3 regions of the Comamonas sp. SY3 genome follow, and region 3 is predicted to be linked to each of the others. Evidence: predicted binding sites of a transcription regulator. Region 3 holds the regulator's gene; each other region holds the start of a gene.
What was found. The regulator FNR, encoded in region 3, switches genes on or off when oxygen is low (the NO sensors DNR and NnrR bind a similar motif). The targets are predictions, from matches to a motif close to TTGATNNNNATCAA.
Positions count from the first base shown of each region.

Region 1: ACCQ08_RS22200 (OmpW family protein) is a predicted target of FNR. The motif match lies at 3,848-3,861, and genes of this name have one in related genera.
Region 2: ACCQ08_RS04080 (universal stress protein) is a predicted target of FNR. The motif match lies at 2,082-2,095, and genes of this name have one in related genera.

Region 1 is NZ_JBGTYN010000025.1:29,010-34,933, forward strand. It holds gene ACCQ08_RS22185 (NCS1 family nucleobase:cation symporter-1) at 1-1,138, opposite strand, end outside; yybP-ykoY riboswitch at 1,560-1,725, shown strand; gene mntP (manganese efflux pump MntP) at 1,743-2,312, shown strand; gene ACCQ08_RS22195 (DUF808 domain-containing protein) at 2,754-3,749, shown strand; gene ACCQ08_RS22200 (OmpW family protein) at 4,021-4,632, shown strand; gene ACCQ08_RS22205 (O-acetylhomoserine aminocarboxypropyltransferase/cysteine synthase family protein) at 4,720-5,924, opposite strand, start outside.
Region 2 is NZ_JBGTYN010000002.1:226,112-232,035, forward strand. It holds gene ACCQ08_RS04070 (tripartite tricarboxylate transporter substrate binding protein) at 1-543, shown strand, start outside; gene ACCQ08_RS04075 (2OG-Fe dioxygenase family protein) at 628-1,377, opposite strand; gene ACCQ08_RS04080 (universal stress protein) at 1,534-1,971, opposite strand; gene ACCQ08_RS04085 (aldo/keto reductase) at 2,170-3,132, shown strand; gene ACCQ08_RS04090 (NAD-dependent deacetylase) at 3,152-3,925, opposite strand; gene ACCQ08_RS04095 (VOC family protein) at 4,109-4,567, shown strand; gene ACCQ08_RS04100 (SRPBCC family protein) at 4,610-5,077, shown strand; gene ACCQ08_RS04105 (DUF1428 domain-containing protein) at 5,151-5,513, shown strand; gene ACCQ08_RS04110 (sensor histidine kinase) at 5,554-5,924, opposite strand, start outside.
Region 3 is NZ_JBGTYN010000001.1:470,063-475,986, forward strand. It holds gene ACCQ08_RS02080 (sulfite exporter TauE/SafE family protein) at 1-77, shown strand, start outside; gene hemN (oxygen-independent coproporphyrinogen III oxidase) at 94-1,476, opposite strand; gene fnr (fumarate/nitrate reduction transcriptional regulator Fnr) at 1,626-2,348, shown strand; gene ACCQ08_RS02095 (universal stress protein) at 2,485-2,928, shown strand; gene ACCQ08_RS02100 (malonyl-CoA synthase) at 3,036-4,592, opposite strand; gene ACCQ08_RS02105 (enoyl-CoA hydratase/isomerase family protein) at 4,659-5,450, opposite strand; gene ACCQ08_RS02110 (Bug family tripartite tricarboxylate transporter substrate binding protein) at 5,467-5,924, opposite strand, start outside.

The DNA.
Region 1 (5,924 bases), on a different contig from region 3:
TCACAAAGCCCAGGATGGCGCTGACCAGCGCCGCGCGGCGGAAGTTGAGCTGGCGCGGCAGCAGGTTGGCCAGGGCCAGCGCAGGGGCGACAAAGTTGGCCATCAGGTTCACGGCGATGGTCAGGATCAGCAGCGACAGGCTGGCCAGGATCAGCAGCGGCTTGTTGGGGATCTTCTCGACGATGTCGGTGGGGCTGAGGATCAGGGTGCCATCGATGGCCAGTTGGCCGCCGGTCAGCACGACGACGATCAGGCCGAAGATCAGCATGTTGATGGGGATGCCCCAGAAGTTGCCCTTGACCACGGCGCTGCGCGAGGTGGCGCCCCGGGTGAAGTCACAGAAATTGAGCACAAAGGTGCCATAGATGGCGACCCACAGCGAGGCCGCACCCATGATCTGCACCCACATCGCCCCTCCGGTGCTGGGCTGGGGCGCCGTCCACTGGATCTTGCCGCCCGAGCTGTACAGCACCCAGCCGGCCAGCGAGATGAAGGTCACCAGAATCACCGGGCCGGCAAAGGCCTCGTACTTGTGGATGCTCTCCATGCCCCAGCAGGCAATCATCGTCTGCACCACCCACAGCAGGCTGAAGCTGATCCAGCCCAGCACCGGCAGGCCCAGCACCTGGTGCGCCAGCAGCGCCTGCAGGCTGGGAAAGAGGGTGATCAGCAGCACATCGAGCACCTTGGAGGCCAGGTAGGTCTGGATGCCGAACCAGGCAATCGCAACGCCGCCCCGGATCAGCGCCGGGATCTGCGCGCCCCGCGTGCCAAAGCTGATGCGGCTCATCACTGGAAAGGGCACGCCCGTCTTGGGGCCCATGAAGCCCGACAAGGTCAGCAGCACAAACAGCAGTGCGGCGCCCATCATCAGCGCCGTCAGAATCTGCCAGCCGCCCAGGCCCAGCGCAAACAGGCCGATGGCAAAGGCATAGTTGCCCAGGCTGTGCACATCATTGGCCCACAGCGTGAACAGGCTGTAAGCGCCCCAGGACCGGCTGTCTTTCCGGGTGGGTGCCAGGTCCTTGTTGTAGAGCGAGGGGCATACACCAGCGGGCAAATCGGTGGTGGCCGCGGGCCGCTGCTGGGCGGGGTTGAAGGCAAAGCCTGCGTTCTGGTCTGCTGCAAGATCGGTCATTGACATCCTTGGATCGGGCGCATCCAGGTGCGCCTTAGTAACGGCCTGGCGGCCTGATTTGTCTCGTCATGTGCGCGGGTCCATGCATGGCATGTGCAGCAGAGAAGCGGGGCCTCAATGGCTATGCTTTGTGTGCACATATGCATACATTAAGTGTATACAAAGCGTCTAAAAATGAACTAGGGCCAACCCTGAAAGGGCGCCGTTGCTGTTGCCTGGGAGACGCGTTTACCGGCGCTGCCAGAGGGCGCATCGCAGCAGCGCGAGTACATGAGGTTGCTCTTGTTTCGGCCTGTAGCTATCGGCCGTTTCGCTGCACCAACGCTTGGGCACCAGGCAGAAATGCGATCCATTTCTAAAGAGCCTGGCGCCTCTGGGGCCATGCGCCGCAACGCGCTGCGCAAGGTTTAGACTGCGGGCTCCCTTGGGGAGTAGCCTGCTTCCGCGCTGGAAGCGTCTGCGTCAACATACTCGGCATTTCGCATGCTGTGGCGCAGACATCCGTTCTTCGGTTGGCGAGACCATCGGCATGCCAGCACGACCTCGGTCGGGCAGTGGTGGCATGCCGTTGTGCTCATGCCCGACTGTCCCAGAAGAACCTCCGATGAATGCTGCTTCCATTTCCCTGTTGGCGCTTGCCATGTCTACCGATGCCTTTGCCGCGGCGATTGGCAAAGGCTCTGCCCTTGTCAAACCCCGTTGGTCCGAGGCGCTGCGCACCGGCCTGATCTTTGGTGTCATCGAAGCCATCACCCCGCTGGTGGGCTGGGCGCTGGGCTACGCCGCTGCCGATTATGTGAAGGCCTGGGACCACTGGATTGCCTTTGTGCTGCTGCTGGTTCTGGGTGGCCGCATGGTGCTGGGCGCTTTCAAAAGTGCCGATGAACCCGAGATGGGCCGCCCGGCGCGCCATGGCTTCTGGCTGCTGGTCGCCACCGGCTTTGCCACCAGCATTGATGCGATGGCGGTTGGCGTGGGCCTGGCTTTCCTGGATGTGAACATCACCGTGGTCGCGCTGAGCATCGGCTTTGCGACCTTTGCAATGGTGACCTTGGGGGTGATGGTGGGCCGTGTGCTGGGCCATATCACCGGCCGCTGGGCAGAGGCGGTGGGTGGCGTGGTGCTGATCGCGATTGGCTCGCTGATTCTGTACGAGCACCTGGTGGCGGTATAAAAGCAGGCCGTCTGCGGTTGCCACGGCAGAGGGCTTTGGTGTGCGGCCCTGTAGGAGGACGGCGCCAGACAAAACAAAGCCCCGCAGAGCGGGGCTAAAGTGAGAGAGATCAGTGAGCCTGCAATCGCTGCGGGTGCCGGGTTTCAGTTCTGGCTCAACCGCTGGCAAGCTGCGCTGGTATCAGAAGCGGGCAGGAGCACGCTTACGGTCACGTTCGTCTTCAGGCCAAATAGCAAACACTTCAGTCATTTCAGTCCTTTCACCTTTCTGGTGTAGATGGGTGTACAACGGGCCGCGCGCTGAGGTGGTTGACAAGGCCTGCATAAAGTTTTGTGAACAACCTCCAACAAAACGTAGAAATCACCGTTTTACGGGGCTTGAGACGGCATTGCATTGTGAAATCGCTATGATTTGCCACCGAATTTAGACAGGGAGTGCGTAATGGCTGGTGCTGGTTTATTGATGTTGCTCGATGATATTGCGACCTTGCTTGACGATGTGGCGCTGATGACCAAGACGGCTGCGGGCAAGAGCACGGCCATCCTGGACGATGTGGCCACGCAGACCAAGGTGGCGGTGCAAAAGACGGCGGGGGTGCTGGGCGATGACCTGGCGCTGAATGCCGAGCAGGTAACCGGCGTCAAGGCCAACCGGGAGTTGCCGGTGGTCTGGGCGGTGGCCAAGGGCTCACTGAAGAACAAGGCCATTCTGGTGCCGGCAGCGTTGCTGATCAGTGCTTTTGCGCCCTGGCTGATCACGCCGCTGTTGATGATTGGCGGCGCTTTCCTGTGTTTTGAGGGGGTGGAGAAGGTGCTCAGCCTGTTCCACAAGCCCAAGCACACCCATGACGCCGTCAAGGAGTCAGAGCAGGCTGCACAAATGGGTGTAGCCCCTTCGTCGGTCAAGGCCGCCAACGAGAAGAACATGGACCCGGTGGCCTATGAAAAGGCCAAGGTGGCGGGTGCCGTCCGGACCGATTTCATTCTGTCGGCCGAGATCATGGCGATTGCGCTGGGCACCGTCGCCAGCAAGCCGATTGCCGAGCAGTTGGTGGTGTTGGTCGCTGTGGCGCTGGCGATCACCGTGTTTGTCTACGGCCTGGTGGCCGGCATTGTGCGCATGGACGATGTGGGCATGTGGCTGATGCGCAAGACCAGTGCCGCCGCAAAGGCGTTTGGCCGGGGCCTGATCGCTTTTACGCCCTGGCTGATGCGCGGTTTGTCAATTGTGGGTACGGCTGCGATGTTCATGGTGGGCGGCAGCTTGCTGGTGCATGGCATCGGCCCGATCGAGCACTGGCTGCAGAGCACGGTCACGCCGATGGGCGGCGTGGTGGCCCTGCTGGCACCGACGCTGGTGCATGTGGCCGTCGGCGCGGCCATTGGTGGCCTGGTGGTGCTGGCGGTGGAGGCCTGGCACAAGCTGCGCGGGCACTGACCAGCAGCAGCGCCGCATCGTTGGGATGCGGCTGCAGTAAGACCTCAAGGCGGCATCGCAACAGCGGGCCGCCTTTTTTCATGGCATGTTTTGTCTCGTTGATCTGGGTCAGGGCCGCCTGGCGCGCAGAGGAAGAAGATGCAGGGCATGGACAGCAGGCAGATCTGCCACCCACCTATCCGGCGCTTGGCGCTGGCCGGGCATGCAGATGCTGGCTCGTTTCAGCTACTTTTCAATCCATGCGAGCAAGATCGCAGCGAGGGCAATGATGATGAAAAAGATGATGTTGGCAGCGGCGGCTGTATGTGCAATGGCGTCGGGCGCCGCGATGGCGCAGGAGGCGCAAAGCCCCTGGCAAGTGCGTTTGCGTGCGGTGCACCTGGACAGCGCCAACAAGGACTCCACCGGCCTGGGTCTGTCGATCAATGACAAGACCATTCCCGAAGTGGATGTGACCTACTTCTTCACGCCCAACATCGCGGCCGAGCTGGTGCTGACCTACCCGCAAAAGCACGACCTGCGCTCTGACGGCGCCAAGATCGGCACGCTCAAGCACCTGCCGCCCAGCCTGCTGGCGCAGTACCACTTCACCAACATGGGCGCGTTCAAGCCCTATCTGGGCGCTGGTGTGAACTACACGCGCTTCTCGAACGTGAACTTCGCACCGGCGGTTGAGGCCGCGCTCGATCCATCGATCAAGAAGAACAGCTTTGGCGCCGCACTGCAGATCGGCTTTGACTACATGCTCGACAAGAACTGGTCGATCAACGTGGATGTGAAGAAGGTCTACATCAAGACCGATGTGCGCTCGGCGGGCACCAAGGTGGGAACCTTCAAGGTCGATCCTTGGCTGCTGGGTGTCGGTGTGGGCTACCGCTTCTAAACGGGGTCTGAAGCCGACCACGGATCAAAGAGCACTGTGATTGAGCCGCTTGTTGCAAGCGGCTCTTTTTTTGCGTGCGACGGCCCCTCAGACCTTGGCCAGCGCCTGCTCCAGATCGGCCAGCAGGTCATCGACATGCTCGATGCCGACGGACAGACGCACCATGCCTTCGCTGACGCCGGCCTTCTCCAGCTCGCCACTGTCGAGCTGGCGGTGGGTGGTCGAGGCCGGGTGCGTGGCCAGTGATTTGGCATCGCCAATATTGACCAGGCGCGTGAACAGCTGCAAAGCATCCAGAAAGCGGGCGCCTGCGGCACGGCCTTCGCCATCGGCGGCCTGGAGGCTGAACGACAAAATACCCGAGGCGCGGCCGCCCGACTGCTTTTGCAGAATGGCATGGTCCGGGTGGTCTGGCAGGCCCGCATAGCGCACCCAGGCGACCTTGGGGTGCTTTTGCAGGGTCTCGGCAATCTTCTGGGTGTTCTCGCAAATGCGGTCCATGCGCAGCGCCAGTGTTTCGATGCCTTGCAGGATCTGGAACGCGTTCTGCGGCGAGATGGCCGCGCCCATATTGCGCAGCGGCACCACGCGCGCGCGGCCGATGTAGGCCGCAGGGCCCAGCGCTTCGGTATAGACCACGCCGTGGTAGCTCACATCGGGTTCGTTGAGGCGCTTGAAACGCGCCTTGTGCTCCGCCCAGGGGAAGGTGCCGCTGTCGACAATGGCGCCACCGACGCTGGTGCCATGGCCGCCGAGGTACTTGGTGAGCGAGTGCACGACGATGTCGGCGCCATGCTCGATGGGGCGCAGCAGGTAGGGCGATGGCACGGTGTTGTCGACGATCAGCGGCACGCCATGGCGGTGGGCCACATCGGCCAGCGCGCGGATGTCGGTGACATTGCCCAGCGGGTTGCCGATGGACTCGATGAACACGGCCTTGGTCTTGTCGTCGATCAGTGCGCCAAAGCTGGCCGGGTCACGCGGATCGGCAAAGCGCACCTCGATGCCTTGCTGCGGAAAGGTGTGGGCAAACAGGTTGTAGGTGCCGCCATACAAGGTGCTGGCCGAGACGATGTTGTCGCCCGCTTCGGCCAAGGTCTGGATGGCTGCGGTGATCGCTGCCATGCCCGAGGCCAGTGCCAGCGCGGCAATGCCGCCTTCCAGCGCGGCCACGCGCTTTTCCAGCACATCGGTGGTCGGGTTCATGATGCGGGTGTAGATATTGCCCGGCACCTTCAGGTCAAACAGGTCGGCGCCATGCTGCGCGCTGTCAAAGGCGTAGGCCACCGTTT
Region 2 (5,924 bases), on a different contig from region 3:
GCCGCAGCCAAGGCCGATCCCGGCAAGATCACCTACGGCTCTCCCGGCAATGGCACGAGCATCCACATCGCCGGCGTGCTGTTTGAGAAGGCGGCCGGCGTCAAGCTGACCCATGTGCCTTACAAGGGCTCCAACCCCGCGCTGCTCGACACCTTGTCCGGCAATGTCGACCTGCTGGTCTCTTCGGTGCCCTCGGCCATCGGTCAGATCAAGGCTGGCAAACTGCGTCCGCTGGCCGTCACCTCGGCCAAGCGCAGCACGTCGCTGCCGGATGTGCCCACCGTCGCCGAGCTGGGCATGAAAGGCTTTGATGTGAGCACCTGGTATGGCCTGTTTGGCCCCAAGAACCTGCCCGCCCCCATCGTCAGCAAGCTCAACACCGAGGTGAACAAGCTGCTGGGCCAGAAGGAAGTGCAGGATTCCATCCTGGCCCAGGGCGCCGAGCCGCAAGCCATGTCGGTGTCTGACTTTGACAAGTTCTTCCACAAAGACTTCCAGGATGCCAAGGCCATCGTCGAAGCCTCCGGCGCGACCATCCAGTAACCCGAAGGCTTCGGCACGACAAGGGCACCTTGCAGGTGCCCTTTTTTTGTGGCCACGCCCAGTGGCCCACGGCGATGCAGGCGCTCAGGCGCCGTCGCCCTGGAATGCCTCGCGCCGCAGGGTCACCACCAGCGTGTCGCGGTGGCCGGCAGCCTCGCCCAGGGGCTGGATCGGCGTGCTCTCATGGATCATGCGGGCATCATCGAGCAGCATCAGCGACCAGGGCTCCGTCAACGTAAAGCGCAGGCCTTGCGGGCCCTGCGCATCAAACACCCGGGTCTCCCCGCCTTTGATGCCTTCGCGTGCCACCAGAAACACCGCCACCAGGTCCACGCCATCGCGGTGCGCGCCTTCGGGGGTGGGCCGGCCAATGCCTTCGGCGGTGTCGATGCGGAACTGGTGGGCCTCGGTGTACCAACGCGCATGTTCAGCGCTGGGAAACAGCGCCTGCGCCGTGTGCCCCAGCGCCCGCATGATCTGGCTCCATGCCGGCAGCGCCTGCGTGGTGTCCGTCACCGGTTCAAACCAGCGCTGCATGCCGCCATGCAAGGCGTTGTATTCCACCGGCTGCCAGTGGGCACGGTGGGCCACCGCCTGCACCTGGTCATCCTGCACCACATAGCAGGAATGGCGGCGCTTGCGGTACCGGCCGCCATCCTTGAGGTACGCATCGTGGGGCATTGCCTCCCAGTGGCCGCTGAGCGCCGCCAGCTCCTCTGGCTGGCAGGCGGCCCACTGTGCAACCGCTGCGGGGCTCAGCACCGCATAACCATAGGCGCGCAAGGTGCCGTCTACTGTGTCGGCATCGCAATAGGGAGGGGGAAAGGACTGCATGTAAAACTCCGTCAAGCGGGCGAGCTTACGGCGGTCTCAAAAGCATTGCGTGCTACACAACTTTGGGCAGCGCCGCAGCACTGCCCGCTGGCATCCCGTGGCACGCGCATGGGGCCCGGTTCGCGCCATCCCTGTCGCCGGGCGGCGCGCGCGGTCTTACTGGCGCACGACCAGCACCGGGATCAGGCTGTCGCTCAGCACCCGCTGGGTCACGCTGCCCAGCACCAGCTTTTCCAGGCCCTTGCGGCCATGCGACCCCATGACGATCAGGTCGGCACCGGTGGTTTTGACGGCTTCCATCACACCGTCGTGTACGGAGTGGCCTTCGCCCATCACGGTGTCGACGGGGATGCCCGCTTGCTCCATCGCGGATTTGACGGCGTCGAGCGCGGTGTGCGCATCGGCCGTGGCGGCCGACAGGTACTGCGCCTGGCCATAGGCAAAGTCGGCGCCCACGCCGGTAAAGGGATAAGGATCGATCACATAGACCGCCGTGACCTGGCTGCCAAAGGCCTTGGCAAGACCGGCGGCCTTGTTGACTGCGAGCATGGAGGTGGCAGACCCATCGACCGGCACCAGAATATGTTTGAACATAGTGTCACTCCTTTTAGTTGTTCCATGCATAACTTACTCTAAAACGCATGCCCCGGCAAACGGACGCGCACCCGGTTGCGCAGCAGCGCCCTGCGGTGGTTGCGCGGGGTTTGCGCTGCATCAAATGGTGGCCGGGCCCGTTGCCCGCGCCGCATAATGTCTGCTCCGCCCTGCTGGGCACCTACGCCTCTTGAAACCATGACAACACCGCTGCGCTCTCTTGGTCGATCCCCGCTGCAGGTCTCTTCTCTGTGCCTGGGTGGCAATGTATTTGGCTGGACGGCCGACGAGGCCACCAGTTTCAGGCTGCTGGACGCCTGGCTGGATGCCGGCATGAACTTTGTCGATACCGCTGACGTGTACTCGCGCTGGGCGCCAGGCCACAGCGGTGGCGAGTCCGAGCGCGTGCTGGGCAAATGGCTGCGCAGCACGGGCAAACGCGCGCAAGTGGTGCTGGCGACCAAGGTCGGCAAGGACATGGGCGATGGCAAGGTCGGCCTGCGCCCGGAGTACATTCGCCAGGCGGTCGATGCCTCACTGCAGCGCCTGCAGACCGACTACATCGACCTCTACCAATCGCATGACGACGACGCGCAGGTGCCGCTGGCCGATGTGATGGGCACCTTTGGCGAGCTGATCGCCGAAGGCAAGGTGCGGGCGGTAGGTGCCAGCAACTACAGCGCTGCACGGCTGGCAGCGGCGCTGCAGACCAGCGAACAGCATGGTCTGGCCCGCTATGAGAGTCTGCAGCCGCTCTACAACCTCTACGACCGTGCCGTGTTCGAGAAAGAGCTGCAGCCGCTGTGCGTTGCGCATGGCGTAGGCGTCATCAATTTCTACAGCCTGGCCGCCGGCTTTTTGACCGGCAAATACCGCAAGGCCGAAGATGCCAGCAAAAGCCCGCGCGGCGCCAAGACCACCCAGCTCTACCTCAATGACCGGGGCCTGCGTATTCTGGCCGCGCTGGAACAGGTCAGCGCCCGTGTCGCTGCACCGATGGGCGAAGTGGCTGTGGCCTGGGTCATGCGCCAGCCGGCCATTGCATCGCCGATTGCCAGTGCCAGCAACCTGGAGCAGCTGCAGTCGCTGATCCGCGCCAGCCAGTTGCAGCTGGATGCCGATGCCATGGCCACGCTCAACGCCGCCAGCGCCGAGGCTTGAAGCCCCTGGGCTAGACAGGCTAGGCCAGCAGAGCCGGCAAAATCTGCGCCGAAGGCAGGCGCCAGCACTGGTCAGCCACGCTGTCCAGTTCGGTGGGCTCGGGGTTGATGACCACCACATGGGCGCCACCGCGGGCCGCAATATGGGCCAGGCCAGCCGCAGGGTACACATGGCCGGAGGTGCCAATCACCAGCATCAGGTCACAGCCCTTGGCCGCATCTTGCGCCTGCTGCAGCTCGGCCTGTGGCAGAGCTTCGCCAAACCAGACGACACCCGGGCGCAGGTAGTTGCCGCAACCAGGGCACTGCGGCGGCGCATCGCCTTCGGTGAAATGGGCATCGCAACAGGCCTTGGGCGGCAGCAGCCAGCGGTTGTCCATCAGGTTGCCGTGCAGGCACAGCACCGGCCTGCTGCCGGCACGTTGGTGCAGGCCATCCACATTCTGTGTGACCAGGGTCATCCGATCAGGATGGCGCGCCTGCCATTGCGCCAGCGCCACATGGCCGGCATTGGGCATCACCCGGCCGATGAGATCACGGCGGTACTGGTACCAGTCCCAGACCCGCTGCGGATGGGCCAGAAAACCCGCCTCGCTGGCCATCTCCTCCGGGCTGAACTGGGCCCAGTAACCCGTCTGCGCATCCCGAAACGTGGGAACACCCGACTCGGCACTCGCCCCCGCGCCCGTCAGCACCAGCACATGCCGCGCGTTTTGCAAGCGCTGTCGCAGGCTGGCAATTTCTGTATCAGCAATAGGCGGGCCTGCGGGCGCATGCAAGGAGTCAAAAGTCATATATGCCAAGTCAAATTCGGAGTGCCCAGCATACGGCAAGCCGCAAGCACTGCCGCCGCACTGCGGCTTGGTGTTGGCTGCCACCGCAACGCGACTTACATTCTGAAACGGCCGCTGCCATTTGGTGATGGACAGATGCCCGCGCTGGCGCCCAGAATGGCTGACCATAACAAGGAGACAAAGATGCAATTCATTCCCTATCTGAACTTCGATGGCCATTGTGCCGAGGCCATGGCTTTTTACGCCCAGCTGTTTGGCGGCCAGATCATGCACCAGATGCGCTTTAGCGACATGCCGCCCAGCGAGGGCATGCCGCCGCTTCCGCCTGAAGCGCAATCCCGGCTGATGCACGCGCATCTGCAGGTGGGCAGCCAGGCCATCATGGCCTCGGACACGATGCCTGCAGTGCCAGGCGGCGGTCCCGAGACCTGTGGTGGCGGCTATGTCAAACCCCAGGGCATGTGGGTGTCCATCGGTGTGGATTCCGCAGCCGATGGCCAGCGCATCTTCAACGGCCTGGCGGACGGTGGCCAGGTCGCGATGCCATTCTCCGCCACCTTCTGGTCACCGGGCTTTGGCATGGTGACCGACCGTTTTGGCACGCCGTGGATGGTGAACGTCCAAACGCAGCCCGCTGCCTGATCCCGCTGTCTGAGGCCCAACCACCGAACCGAGCCACCCACCATGTCTGTACAGCCCCATCTCCATGATCTGGTACTCAGCCGCCAGATCAACGCCCCCGCCGCCACCCTCTACCGCTGCTGGACCGAGCCTGCACTGCTTAGCCAATGGTTTGTGCCCAGGCCCTGGACGATTGCCAGCGCCGACATCGATGTGCGCGTCGGCGGCGGCAGCCAGATCGTCATGTGCGACCCGCAAGGCAACGAGTACCCCAATGCCGGCGTGTACCTGGAGGTGGTGCCGGACCGCAGGCTGGTCTTTACCGATGCCTACACGGCTGGCTGGGTGCCCAGTACCAAACCTTTCATGACGGCCATCATCGAGTTTGAGCCCGATGGCGGCCAGACCCGCTACACCGCTACCGTGCGGCACTGGAGCGAAGAGACCCGCAAGCAGCATGAGGCCATGGGCTTTCACACCGGTTGGGGCTTGGCCACCGACCAGTTGGTGGCCCTGGCTGCCACGCTGTAGCCAAGGCGTGGCCGCTGCCGTTGCCATGTAGCGGCTATGCATCACAGCGCCGTTGTGCGCCAAGGAGACCCCCATGCCCTATGTCGATGGATTTGTAGTGCCGGTGCCCCGCGCCAAGCTGGATGCCTACCGCGCCATGGCCGAGGCAGCCGGCAAAGTCTGGATGGAACATGGCGCGCTGCAGTACTGGGAATGTGTGGGCGACGATGTGCCCGATGGCGAAGTCACCTCGTTCCCGATGGCCGTCAAGCTGCAGCCTGATGAGGTCGCCTGCTTTTCCTGGATCGTCTATACCTCACGCGCCGAGCGCGACCGCATCAATGCCGCGGTGATGGCCGACCCGCGCCTGGCCGACATGCAACCGGCGAACATGCCGTTCGATGCCAAGCGTATGATTTTTGGCGGCTTTACACCGGTCGTGCAACTGGGAACCTGATAGCCCCGGCCCCGGCCCGGCCAAGCCAGGCTGAGCGCCGTCAGCCCAAAACCCCGGCCATCTCGGCCCGCACCAGCAGCCCTTTCAAGGCCTCGCTCTTGCGCAGCTGCAGCTGGCCCTCATAGCCCTGCACAATCTGCTGCGCAATCGCCAGGCCCAGGCCCGTGCCTGCGACCGTTTCGTCAAAGCGCTTGCCCCGCGCACCGGCCGCCTGCATCTGTGCGCCCGTCATGCCCGGACCATCGTCCTCTACCTGCAGCACCAGGCCCTGGGTGGCGTTGCCCTGCACCGTCAGCCGCACCTGGGAGGCAGCCCACTTGCCGGCGTTGTCCAGCAGGTTGCCCAGCAACTCTTCCAGATCGGCGCGCTCACCCCGCCACCACAAGGCGTTGCCCGCTTCCACCAGCTGCC
Region 3 (5,924 bases):
AGAAGATCTTTGGCGGCATCCTGCTGTGCCTGGCGCTGTACATGCTCTACAAGAGTCTGGCGGCTTGGCAGGTCTGAGACGGGCCACAGCAGGCTAGATGATGCGCGAGAAGCGCGCGCGGTTGCGGTCGGCCTGCAGGTTCTTGTCGAACACCATGGCCACGCCGCGCACAAAGTACCAGCCCAGCTCGGTCACGTTGATCACATCGTCTCGCACGTCCACCAGGCCCTGCGCCTGCAGCTCGCGCAGCTGGGCCAGCTCGGCGGCAAAGTACTGCGCAAAGTCGATCAGCCAGGCCTGCTCCAGCGATTCGATCGCCAGGCTGCCCTGGCACATCAGACCCATGATCACCGCGCGGCGCAGCAGGTCATCGCGCGTCAGCGCCAGCCCGCGCACCACGGGGATCTGGCCCTGGTCGATCAGGTCGTAATACTCCTCCAGCGTCTTGGCATTCTGGCTGTAGGTGGCGCCGATGCGGCCGATGGCCGAGACGCCCAGTGCCAGCAGATCGCAATCGGGCTGCGTGCTATAGCCCTGAAAATTGCGGTGCAGGCGGCCCTGGCGCTTGGCCACCGCCAACGCATCCTCGGGCAGCGCGAAATGGTCCATGCCCACATAGACATAGCCGGCACCCTCCAGCGCGGCCAGCGCTTGGGCCAGCATGGCCAGCTTGTCCGCCGGGCTGGGCAAGTCCTGCACCAGGATGCGGCGCTGGGGCTTGAAGCGCTCGGGCAGATGCGCATAGGCGTAGAGCGCAATGCGGTCAGGCCGCAGCGCATTGACCTGCTCCATCGTGCGGGCGAAGCTGGCCGGGCTTTGCAACGGCAAACCATAGATCAGATCAATATTGATGGATTCAAAGCCGATTGCGCGCGCCTGCTCGACCAGCGCAAACACCTGGTCGGCGGGCTGCTCGCGGTGCACGGCCTTTTGCACCAGCGGGTCGAAATCCTGCACGCCAAAGCTCAGGCGGTTAAAGCCCAGTTGGTAGAGGTGCAGCAGGCGCTCGCGGCTCACGGTGCGCGGGTCGATCTCGATCGAGTACTCGCCGCCCGGCTGCAGATGGAAGCGCTGCTTGACCATATCCATCAGGCGGCTGAGACCCGCATCGCTCAGGAAGGTCGGCGAGCCCCCGCCCAGGTGCAGCTGGCTGATGGTGGACCGGGTGCTGAGGTGGGCGAGCTGCAGATCCAGCTCGCGCTCCAGGTAGTCCAGGTATTCGTCGGCCCGCTCGGCATGCTTGGTGATGATCTTGTTGCAGGCGCAGTAGTAGCACAGCGAGGCACAGAACGGCACATGCACATACAACGACAGCGGCGCCAATCTCCCAGCCAGGCCGTGGCCGCGCTGCACCAGCGCCTGCTTGTACTCATTCGCAGCAAAGGCTTCAACAAATCGGTCTGCGGTAGGATACGACGTGTAACGGGGGCCGGGGACGTCAAAACGGCGCAGCAGTTCGGGGGTCAGGGAAATCATGGGCTTTATCCTTGCGGACCCCCAATGTGCCCCAAGGCTTGCCACCCGTCCTTGATATACATCAAGAACCCATTTGGCGCCTGCACGCACAATAGGCGCATACATGGAACGCCGTTCCTACACGAATATTTGTTCACGGGTATTGATACATGACATCCAACTCCATCAAAGTGGCGTGCTCCAACTGCAATCTGCGCGAGCTGTGCATGCCCGTGGGTCTGTCGGCCGAACAAATGGAGCGTATCGACGAGATCGTTGCCACCCGTCGCAAGATCAAGCGAGGCAGTGCGCTGTTCCGCAATGGCGAGACGTTCACCTCGCTGTATGCGATTCGCACCGGCTTCTTCAAGACCAGCATCGCCACAGAAGACGGGCGTGACCAGGTCACCGGTTTTCAGATGGCGGGCGAGATCATCGGCCTGGACGGCATCGTCAACGACCGCCACTCCTGCGACGCGATTGCGCTGGAAGATGCCGAGGTCTGCGTGATGCCCTACTCGACACTCGAGGACCTGTCGCGCGAAGTGACCGCCTTGCAGCACCATGTGCACAAGGTCATGAGCCGCGAGATCGTGCGCGAGCACGGCGTGATGCTGCTGCTGGGCAGCATGCGTGCCGAAGAGCGTCTGGCCGCCTTCCTGCTGAACCTGGTGCAGCGGCTGCACGCCCGGGGCTTTTCGCAGCATGAACTGATCCTGCGCATGACCCGCGAGGAAATCGGCAGCTACCTGGGCCTGAAACTCGAAACGGTGAGCCGCACCTTCTCCAAGTTTGCCGAGGAGAACATCATCGAGGTCAAGCAGCGCCATGTGCGCATTCTCGACACCGACAAGCTCCAGGGTCTGATCAACACCCAGGCCTGCTCGGCCTGAAAAGTGCAGGCCCGAGACACGAACGCGGCCTGATCCGACATCGTTCCGCGCGATAAGCGGCGATGCTTGGAGATGAAACCAGGGCAAGGCAGCAGCCTGTGGCCCTGTCCAGAGTCTGACCCGAAAGGAGCCTGTCATGTACCAACATATCCTGCTTGCCACCGATGGCTCTGAGCTGTCCGAGAAAGCGGTCCGCCATGCGCTGGCGCTGGCCAAGCTGAGCCATGCCACCGTCACCGCCGTCAATATCTCGCCGAACTACCCGCGCAGCTACTTTGAAGGCAGCACGATGCAGAACCCCGATGACATCGCACGCATCGAAGAAGGCTGGCAGCGCGCTGCGCAGAGCGTGGTGGACAAGGTCGTGGCCGAAGGGGCCGCAACGGGCGTGCCGATCAAGACCTTGGTGATCAAGTCCGACCTGATTGCCGAAGCCTTGCTGGAGACGGCCAAGAAGGAAAACTGCGATCTGATTGTGATGGCCTCGCACGGCTACCGTGGCCTGAAGCGTTTGCTGCTGGGCAGCGAAACCCAGCATGTGCTGACCCATGCGACGATACCGGTGCTGGTGCTGCGCTGACCGCCGCATAACTTCAACCCCGATAAAAAACCCTCGCTTGCGGCAGCGGATGCGCTGCAACAAGCGAGGGTTTTGTCATGGCGGCTCCAAACCGCCTCTGCAGGGCATTAGCCCTTGAACAGGCCCTGGTACTGGTCGCGCAACAGGTTCTTCTGCACCTTGCCCATGGTGTTGCGGGGCAGCTCGGCCACGACAAAGCAGCGCTTGGGAATCTTGAAGTTGGCCAGCTGCTTCTTGAGGGTCGCAATGATGGCTTCGGCGTCCAGTTGCTGGCCTGCCTTGGCTATGACCACCGCCACACCGACCTCGCCAAAATCGGGGTGGGGCACGCCAACCAGCGCGCTTTCGGCAACGCCCGGCAGCTCGTTGATGAAGCCTTCGATCTCGGCCGGGTAGACGTTGTAGCCGCCGGAGATGATCAAATCCTTGCTGCGGCCCACAATGGTCACATAGCCACGCGCATCGATCTTGCCGACATCGCCGGTCTTGAACCAGCCGTCAGCGGTGAACTCCTGGGCGGTCTTCTCGGGCATGCGCCAGTAACCGCTGAACACATTGGGGCCTTGTACCTGGATATGGCCGATCTCGTCGGCGCCCAGTGCCTGGCCATCATCGCCCTGCACCCGCACGCCCACACCCGGCAGCGCAAAGCCCACCGTGCCGCCCCGGCGCTCATCCTGGCCGCCATGGCGGGCATCGGCCTGGTAGGGGTTGGAGACCAGCATGATGGTCTCGCTCATGCCATAACGCTCCAGGATGGTGTGGCCGGTGCGGGTCTGCCATTCGCGGAAGGTCTCGATCAGCAACGGCGCCGACCCCGAGATGAACAGGCGCATATGCCGGGTGGCCTCCTTGGTCAGGCCGGGCTCGGCCAGCAGGCGAACATACAGGGTCGGCACGCCCATGAAGACCGTTGCCCGTGCCATCGCGGCAATCACCGCCTTGGGCTCGAACTTGGCAAACCAGATCATCTTGCTGCCGTTGAGCAGCGCCGCATGGATCGCGACAAACAGGCCGTGCACATGGAAAATCGGCAGCGCATGGATCAGCACATCGCCCTTCTTCCAGCCCCAGTAGTCCTTGAGCATCACCGCATTGCTCAGCAGGTTGCCGTGGCTCAGCATCGCGCCCTTGCTGCGGCCCGTGGTGCCGCTGGTGTAGAGGATGGCGGCCATGTCGCCGGCGGATTTCTGCGCGGGCGTGTGGGTATCGGCGCAGTGCACCGCGCGCTCCAGCAAGGTACCGCTGCGGTCATCACCCAAGGTGAACACGCTTTGCGTGCCGCACTGGAAGGCGATCTTGGACACCCAGCCAAAGTTGGCGGGCGAGCAGACCACGACTGCCGGTTCCGCATTGGTGATGAAGTACTCGATCTCGGCACTTTGGTAGGCGGTGTTCAGCGGCAGAAAGACATGGCCTGCGCGCAAGGTGGCCAGGTACAGCGCCATCGCCTCGACCGATTTTTCCACCTGCACCGCGACCCGGCTGCCGGAAGGAATGTTCAGCGAATCGAGCAGGTTGGCGATGCGCGCACTCATGCGATCGAGGTCACGCCAGCTGTAGTGCAGCGGCGCGCCGCTGGCCGAGGTGGTCTCCACCGCGATGGCATCGAGGTCGTCAGGAAAGGCTGCGCGCAGCGCGCAGAACAGGTTGTCGTTGGTCATGTTGGTCTACGTGGTTGGTGGTTTCCTTGGCGCCTGCAGCCGGGCCGCTGGCCCGCGCAGGCAGCGTCAAAACTGGGGACTTCTCTTGGCTACAAAGGCGGCAATGCCTTCGCGGTGCTCTGCAGAATCGGCATAGGCATAGGGCTGCTGCAGCACCCGCGCCTGGGCATCGCCGTCGGCCAGCGCACGCAGCAGTTGCTTGGTCATGCGGGCGGCCTGGGGGGCCAGGCCACAGATGCGGGAAACCGTGCGCGCCAGCTCGGCCTGCAGCTGGGCGGCCGGGAGGACCTGGCTCAAAAAGCCCGAGGCCTGCATCTGGTCGGCACCAAAGACCGCCGCCTCCAGCAGCATCTGCCGCGTCTTCGCAGGCCCCACCTGGCTCAGCACCAGCGCCGCCTCCCTGGGCGCCATCGGAAAGCCGAGCTTGGCAATCGGCGCGCCAAACTGGGCCGTGTCTGCCGCCAGGCGGCTGTCGCAGCAGCTGGCCAGCTCCACGCCCGCGCCCATGCAGGCCCCTTCAATGGCGGCGACCAGGGGCACATCGCATTGCAGCATGGCACGCAGTGCAGGCCATACCTCGCCTTCATGAAAGGCGGCCAGGCTCTCGGGGTGAAAGCGAAAGTCCGCGTATTCCGAGATATCGCCGCCAGCGCAAAAGGCCTCGCCCTCGCCCTGGAGCACGATGCAGCGCAGGCCTGGCCGGAGCTGCAATTCCTCGAACACGCGGCGCAGCTGCCGCCACATCGCCCGCGACATCGCATTGCGCTTGCCCGGATGGGCCAGCACCACGCGCACCGCCTGTGCGCCGGCTGCGTCCTCGCCCGCCGTCCACGATTCCACACGAACCTGCCCCGCCATCACATCGCTCCTGCTGTCATTCAATCTTCGCGCCCGAGACCTTGACCACCTCGGCCCAGCGCTTGACCTCATCGGCCACAAAGGCCGCAAACTGCGGCTGCGTCATGCTGCCATATTCCGCGCCGTTCTTGGCCCAGATGGCCTTGATCTCTTCCGAGGTGCCCATGCGCTTGACCTCTTCGAACATGCGCGCCTGCAGCTCGGGCGACGTGCCCTTGATGGCCCAGAGGCCGTACCAGGTGGTCACGTTGTAATCGGGCAAGCCCACCTCCGCGGCGCAGGGCACATCGGGCAACGAGGGGTTGCGCTGGCTGCCCGAGACCATCAGGCACTTGATGCGCCCGGCAGCAATATGCGCGGCGGACGAGCCCAGTCCATCGAACAGCATGTCCACATTGCCGGCAATCAGGTCCTGCAGCGCCGGGCCGGCGCCCTTGTAGGGCACATGCAGGATGTCGGTCTGGCTCTGGATCT